2 linked regions of the Luteibacter rhizovicinus DSM 16549 genome follow. The protein of the gene in region 1 binds, or shares a complex with, the protein of each later gene. Links are inferred from orthologs where the notes say so. Each region holds a gene or a part of one and is shown in the gene's direction. Other genes may lie near its edges. The genes, in order: smc and BJI69_RS14090.

Region 1 (4,312 bases):
AGGGGAAGGGCCATTTCTTCGCCCGCATCGTCAGTCCCGCCTTTGCCGGAAAAAACCCGATCGAGCGGCACCGCATGGTCTACGCTGCACTGGGCGACATGATGCCGGACGGCATCCACGCCCTCGCGATCGAGGCAAAAGCTCCCGGTGAGTGATCGTTAGGCCGAAAAACAACGGGTTAGCGCTTTAACCTCATGCTGCTTCGCGTATTGCGCACCCCGCCCCCCTTTGGCAAAGTGACCGATCAGCCAGGGGGTGGCTCCCGAACGGAGCCCTCGGCCGCGTCCCAACGGAAACCATAATGCGTCTGACCACGATCAAGCTGGCGGGATTCAAGTCGTTCGTCGACCCCACCACGCTGCACCTGCCCACCAATATGACCGGCGTCGTCGGCCCTAACGGCTGCGGCAAGTCGAACATCATCGACGCCATTCGCTGGGTCATGGGTGAGTCCGCCGCCAGTCGCCTGCGCGGCGATTCGCTCACCGACGTGATCTTCTCCGGCTCCAGCGCGCGTAAGCCGGTGGGTCAGGCCACGGTCGAGCTCATCTTCGACAACAGCGACGGGACGATCCAGGGCGAGTACGCGAGCTTCGCGGAAATCTCGGTCAAGCGCATCGTCAGCCGCGACGGCCAGTCCTCGTATCACCTCAACGGCGCGCGCTGCCGTCGCCGCGACATCACCGACCTGTTCCTCGGCACGGGCCTGGGCCCGCGCAGCTACTCGATCATCGAGCAGGGCATGATCAGCCAGATCATCGAGGCGGCGCCGGAAGAACTGCGCACCCACCTCGAGGAAGCGGCCGGCATCTCCAAGTACAAGGAGCGCCGCAAGGAAACCGAGAGCCGCATCAAGGCCACGCGTGAAAACCTCGACCGCGTCCGCGACGTGCGCGACGAGGTGGAAAAGCAGCTCGACCACCTCAACCGCCAGGCGCGTGCGGCCGAGCGCTGGAAGGCTTTCAAGGAAGAGCACACCCATCGCGAAGCCGAGCTGCGCGCCCTCGAATATCGCACCTTGCATCGCCAGCACGAAGGCGAGGGTTCGGGCCTGCGTGAGGCCGAGCTGGAGATCGACAAGCATCTTGCCGGCCAGCGCCAGATCGAAGCGCAGCTGGAAACCGTGCGTGAGCGTCACCAGGGCGCCAGCGAGCACCTGAACCAGGTCCAGGCCGAGGTCTACAAGGTCGGCGCCGAGATCGCGCGCGTCGAACAGCAGGTGCGCCACAACCGCGATCTCAGCGAGCGCCTCACCCGCTCGCGCGCCGACACCGAGCGCGAGTTCGAGGAACTGCAGGGCCACATCACGGCCGACCGCGAGCAGGTGGAAACCCTGCGCATGGCCCTGGCCGAAGGCGAGCCGAAGCTCGAAGCCCTGCAGCAGATCCAGGACGAGACCGGCGAAGCACAGCGTGCGACCGAGACCAAGCTGGCCGACTGGCAGCAGCGCTGGGATGCGCACACCCGCGGCGCGTCGGAATCGAGCCGTGCCGCCGAAGTCGAGCGGACCAAGCTGGCCTACCTGGATCGACAGACCGTCGACCTGTCGCGCCGTAAGGAAGCGTTGGAAACCGAGCAGCGCGCGACCGACGTTGCCGCGCTCAACGCGGCGTCCGAACAGCTCGACATCGAACACGATACGCAACGCGAGCGTGTCGAAACGCTCGGCGGCGTGCTCGATCAGCACAAGGTGTCGTACGAGCGTGTCCTCGACGAAGAGCGCCAGGTGCAGTCGTCGCTCAACGAGGCCCGCCAGCAATTGCAGACCGCGCGCGGCCGCCAGGCCTCGCTCGAAGCGCTGCAGAGCGCTGCGCTGGGCCAGGAAGAGACCGCGGCGAGCGGCTGGTTGGCCCGTTTGGGCCTCGATCGCTCACGCCGCCTCGGCGAGTCGCTCCAGGTCGATGCCGGCTACGAGTCCGCGGTGGAAACCGTCCTCGCCGGCGTGCTCGATGGCGTGCTGGTGGATGCCATCGGCGCTTTGACCCCGGAATTCGAGGCCCTCGGCAACGCCGATGTGGCGCTGTTCGCGAAAGAGCAGGTCGGCCCCGGTGCAGCCGGCACGCTGGCTGCCTACGTGCGTGGCCCGGTCGCTGCGATGGCGCTGCTGGGCAATGTCTTCCTGGCCGACTCCGTCGAGGATGCGGCGGCGCGCGTTTCGGCGCTCGCCGCACACCAGTCGGTAATCACGCGTGACGGCGCCTGGATGGGCCCGGGTTGGGCGCGCGTGCTGCGCGCGCAGGGCAACCAGGTCGGCGTGCTCGCCCGTGAGCGCGACATCCGCCAGCTCGCCGAGCAGATCGAAACGCTGGAGGCTTCCAGCGAAGAGTGGACCGAACAGCTCGAAACCCTGCGCACGCGCAAGTTCGAGACCGAACGTCAGCGCGATGACGCCCAGCGGGACCTCTACGCGGCCCACCGCCGGCTTTCCGAACTGGCCGGCCAGCTGCAAAGCCACCGCGGGAAGATGGAAACCGCTCGCGCCCGCGCCGAAAAAGTCGGTGGCGAGATCAGCGTCATTCTCGAGCAGGTGGATGAACTCGCCGGCCAGACGCGTGATGCGCGCTCGCGCCTGGACGAGGCGGTCGGCCTCATGGGCGACCGCGAAGACGAGCGCCGTGGCCTGGAGAACGAGCGTCGCGAACTGCTCGAAGCGCGCGAGGAAGCGCGCATCAATGCACGCGAAGCGGCCGATCAGTCGCACCAGCTCGCCCTGGGCATGGAGTCCAAGCGGGCAGCGCTTACCTCACTCGAGCAGGCACTGGCCCGTCTCGACACCCAGTTGCGCCAGGTCACTGCGCGCCGCGACGAGATCGACCAGCAGCTGGCCGCCGGCTCCGACCCCATCGCCGAACTCGAGGAAGAGCGGCAGACCTATCTCGACCAGCGCCTGCTGGTCGACAAGCAGTTGGTCGAAGCGCGCCGCGCCCTCGAAGACTGCGACGCCGAATTCCGCCGTCTCGAGCAGGAAAGGCAGCGCACCGAACACGTCCTCAACCAGGTACGCGAGAACGTCTCCGAGAAACGTCTGGCGGCCCAGGCCCTGCAGCTTCGCGCCGAACAGCTGGCCCAGGCGATCAAGGCCTCCGGCCTCGAGCTGGAAGCCCTGCTGACCGAACTGGCCGAAGATGCCGAGCCCGAGCGCTGGCAACAGCAGCTCGTCGACCTGTCGCAGAAGATCGCCCGCCTCGAACCAGTCAACCTCGCAGCGATCCAGGAACACGCCGAGCAGTCGCAGCGCAAGGAATACCTCGATGCGCAGCTGGCCGATCTGGTCAGCGCCATGGAAACGCTCGAGGGCGCGATCAAGAAGATCGACCGCGAGACCCGTCAGCGCTTCAAGGAGACTTTCGATCGCGTGAACGCGGGTGTGCAGGAACTCTTCCCGCGCCTGTTCGGCGGCGGGCACGCGTACCTCGAACTCACCGGCGACGACCTGCTCGACACCGGCGTGGCGATCATGGCGCGCCCGCCGGGCAAACGTGTCAGCAACATCACGCTGTTGTCCGGCGGCGAGAAAGCGCTCACCGCCGTGTCGCTGGTCTTTGCCATCTTCGGCCTCAATCCTGCACCGTTCTGCCTGCTGGACGAGGTGGACGCACCGCTGGACGAAGCCAACGTCGGCCGCTTCTCGGCCATGGTCCGTGAGATGAGCGAGAAGGTGCAGTTCATTTTTGTCAGCCACAACAAGGCCACCATGGAGGCCGCGTACCAGCTGTGCGGCGTTACCATGCGTGAGCCGGGCGTGTCCCGCCTGGTTCAGGTCGACCTCGCCGAAGCGTCCAAGCTCGTCGGCGTGGCTTAAGCACTAAACAAGGAATCGAAGCATGCATCCCGTCATCGGCCTCGCCTGGAACCCCGCCGTAGGCATCCCGATGCTTTTCGTCGGCATCGTCGTCCTTGTGCTCATCTGGCTGTTTGGCCAGCCGCGCAAGGAACAGCAGGGCCGTCGCAAACCCGTGCCGGAGGCGCAGGAGCGTTCGCGCGAGCGCCGCGAGCCCGTCTTCAACGACGAGGGTGAAGAAGTCGGCGACGGCGGTGAATCCTTCAGCGCCCGGGACGATCGCTCCTACGACACGCGCGGCGACCGTGAATTCAGCGCCCGCGACGACGAGGCCAACGATCCGCTGTTCCGTCCGTCGCCCAAACAGGGCGAGCTGGACGTGGACCTGCGCGCCGAGCTGGAGCGCCTGGGCGCTTCGCTGTCCGGCGATCGCGGGGCCATCCATCCGCCGCAGGCTCGCGACGAATCCGCTGCGCCGGTCGCGCCGCCGCATTCGCCACAGCAGCGCGTCGAACCACGCTTCGATCTCCC
Region 2 (3,041 bases), 320 kb from region 1 along the record:
GCCATGCCGACCGAGGCGTTCAGGCCCGTACGCTCGCGAATGCTCTCCTTGACCCGGCGCCCGATCGCCTCGATCGAGGCGAACAGGCGCAGGCTGGCCGTGACATCGAGAAACGCCTCATCCAGGGAGAGCCCCTCGATCATCGGCGTGACCTCGCCGAAGACCGAAAAGACGATCTCCGAAATTTCTGCGTAGCGGGCATGGCGAGGGAAGATATAGACGCCGTCCGGGCAGCGACGGCGCGCCTCCGAGGTCGGCATGGCCGAGCGGACCCCGTAGGTGCGGGCCACGTAGTTGCAGGTGGAAACCACGCCGCGCCGACCCAGCCCGGCCACGATGACGGGCTTGCCGACCAGGCTCGGGTCGTCCAGCTCCTCCACGGACGCATAGAAAGCGTCCATGTCGACATGGATGATCGCGCGAGGGGCCTGCTGCATACCGATATTGTGCCGGAACCGCGGGACGCCCGGCAGGCAGGCCGCTGGACTTGGGCGGGCACAGGCGATACCCTGTGCTCAATCGGGTGAACTTATTCGGGCGTCGCGCCCTCACCGGTCCGTGTTTCGGGACCGTGAGCGGACCGCTCCCGACGATCTTTCACAGGCGGTGACCCTCCTGGGGTGTCCAGCGGCAATGCCCTTCGCTCGTCGGCGACGATGCGTGGCATGCCGGGCGAGGTGGCGGTATAGCCGCCGGACGGCATCGATTGTTACGTTCCTGGTCGCACTCGCGACCCTTCTGACGTGTGCCGATGACTAACGAGACAACCGAAGTTCAGGTAGTCGAAAAAACCCAGGGTGCCTTCGCAGGCGTCCCGCAGCAGCAGGAAATGCCCCTCGCGCTCGTGCGCGGGCAGCCTGTGCTGCAAATGCCGCAGGATCTGTACATCCCGCCGGACGCGCTCGAGGTCATCCTCGAATCGTTCGAAGGGCCGCTCGACCTGCTGCTTTACCTGATTCGCCGGCAGAACCTGGACATCCTCGACATCCCTGTGGCCGAAATCACCCGGCAGTACATGGACTACATCGACATGATGCGCGAGGTGATGCGACTGGAGCTCGCCGCGGAATACCTGCTGATGGCCGCGATCCTGGCGGAGATCAAGTCCAGGTTGCTGCTGCCCCGGCCACCGAGCGAGGAAGGCCTGGAGGACGATCCGCGTGCGGAGCTGGTTCGCCGCCTGCAGGAGTACGAACGGTTCAAGCGGGCCGCGGCCGATATCGAAGCCATGCCGCGCCTGGAACGCGATACCACCGTGGTGCATGCCTTCGTCGGCGAGCACAACGTGGTGCGCGTACCGCCCCCGCTCGATCTGAAGGAGATGCTGCTCGCGCTCAAGGACGTGCTCGGACGTGCCGATCTGTTCACGCACCATGCGATCCAGCGCGAACCGCTCAGCGTGCGCCAGCGCATGGGCGACCTGCTCGAATCATTGGGTCGCGGCGGGTTCCACCGTTTTGAAACGCTGTTCGACGTGACGGAAGGTCGACTCGGGGTCGTTGTCACCTTCCTCGCCATGCTCGAACTGGCCAAGGAAATGCTCGTCGAGATCGTCCAGGAAGAAGCCCTCGGGCCGATCTATCTGAAGACGAAGGTACTGAGTGATGCCGAGCCCGAAGAGGCGCTCGCCTGACGGCCCTTGAGGGCCACGAACATCGAACCGATCCGCGCGACCCGCGCGGTACACCCGAAGGCCTATGCAACCCGAACAACTGAAACCCATCGTGGAAGCGGCGCTGCTGGCGTCGACCCAGCCGATGACGATCGCGCAGTTGAAGGCGATCTTCGGCGACGAGGACGAAGTGACCACGGACGACATCGTGGTCGCGCTCGCCTCGCTGACGCACGACTGCGACGGGCGCGGCGTCGAACTGATCGAAGTCGCCTCGGGCTGGCGTTACCAGGTCCGTCGCGACGTCCACGGCTGGGTGTCGCGAATGTGGTCCGAAAAACCCAGCCGCTACTCCCGTGCGCTGCTCGAAACACTGGCCCTGATCGCCTATCGCCAGCCGATTACCCGCCCGGAGATCGAACAGATCCGTGGCGTGGTGGTGTCCTCGAACATCATCAAGACGCTCGAGGAGCGCGAATGGATCCGCGTCGTCGGCCATCGCGACGTTCCTGGCAAGCCGGCCCTGTTCGGCACCACGAGGGGATTCCTCGACTACTTCAGCCTGAAGTCGCTGGACTCCCTGCCCCCGCTTTCCGAGATCCGCGATCTCGAGGAAATCAATCCGCAGCTGCGGTTCGACGGTGACGGCATCCCCGCGCATGCCCGCGTCGGCGCCACCCTGTCGATCGACCCGGACAACGAAGACGAAAGCCCAACGAATACCGAAGCATCCGATGATGTCGTGGCTGAGGCCATGACGATCGAAGAAACATCCGCCTCCGAAACCCCGTCCCCTGAGGACGAGACGGTCGAGGTCGCGAACCAGCTGCCTGCCGGCGACGACGTCGCCGCGGCTTCCGCCACTGCCGAAGAGGCAGAGAACCCCGAAAGCGACGTCGCCAAAGACGACGCTGAAGAAGATACCGAGGAGTCACGCGCATGAGTGCGCCGCAACGTTCCGTTCTATCCCTTAAGCGTGGCGAAAGCCGTCCCGATGATGGCGCCGTGCTCGAAGAGCGCCTGCACAAGGTCCTGGCCAACGCCGGCCTCGGCTCCCGCCGCATGCTCGAGCAGCGCATCCAGGCCGGCGAAGTCGAAGTCAACGGCACCGCCGCGACCATCGGCGCCAGCGTCCACGCCGGCGACCGCGTCGTCCTCGACGGCAAGCAGTTCGTCGTCGCTACCGACAATCGCAACGATGCCGAAGTGATCGTCTACCACAAGCCGGAAGGCGTGGTGACCACGCGCGAAGACACCGAAGGCCGTCCCACCGTGTTCGAACAGCTGCCGCGCCTGAAGGGCGCGCGCTGGGTCGCCGTGGGTCGCCTGGACATCAACACCACCGGCCTGCTCCTGCTCACCACCGATGGCGAACTCGCCAACGCGCTGATGCATCCGAAGAGCGGCCTCGAGCGCGAATACCTCTGCC

What was found.
Region 2: the proteins of smc (region 1) and BJI69_RS14090 are in contact, whole or in part, in a crystal structure (PDB 3ZGX), measured with the Bacillus subtilis proteins. The link is inferred for Luteibacter rhizovicinus DSM 16549 from one-to-one orthologs.

What each region holds. Positions count from the first base shown.
Region 1 is NZ_CP017480.1:3,416,938-3,421,249, forward strand. The notes cover bases 1-4,002. They hold smc (chromosome segregation protein SMC), read left to right. Parts: upstream 1-301; coding sequence 302-3,802; downstream 3,803-4,002. Other genes in these bases: BJI69_RS15660 (BolA family protein), read left to right, coding at 1-155; zipA (cell division protein ZipA), read left to right, coding at 3,825-4,002. In the rest of the region: more of zipA, read left to right, coding at 4,003-4,312. UniProt on the Bacillus subtilis protein: Required for chromosome condensation and partitioning.
Region 2 is NZ_CP017480.1:3,098,875-3,101,915, reverse strand. Bases 1-2,731 are described here. They hold BJI69_RS14090 (segregation and condensation protein A), read left to right. Parts: upstream 1-829; coding sequence 830-1,633; downstream 1,634-2,731. Other genes in these bases: BJI69_RS14080 (pseudouridine synthase), read left to right, coding at 2,552-2,731; scpB (SMC-Scp complex subunit ScpB), read left to right, coding at 1,698-2,555; dinB (DNA polymerase IV), read right to left, coding at 1-437. In the rest of the region: more of BJI69_RS14080, read left to right, coding at 2,732-3,041. UniProt on the Bacillus subtilis protein: Participates in chromosomal partition during cell division. May act via the formation of a condensin-like complex containing Smc and ScpB that pull DNA away from mid-cell into both cell halves.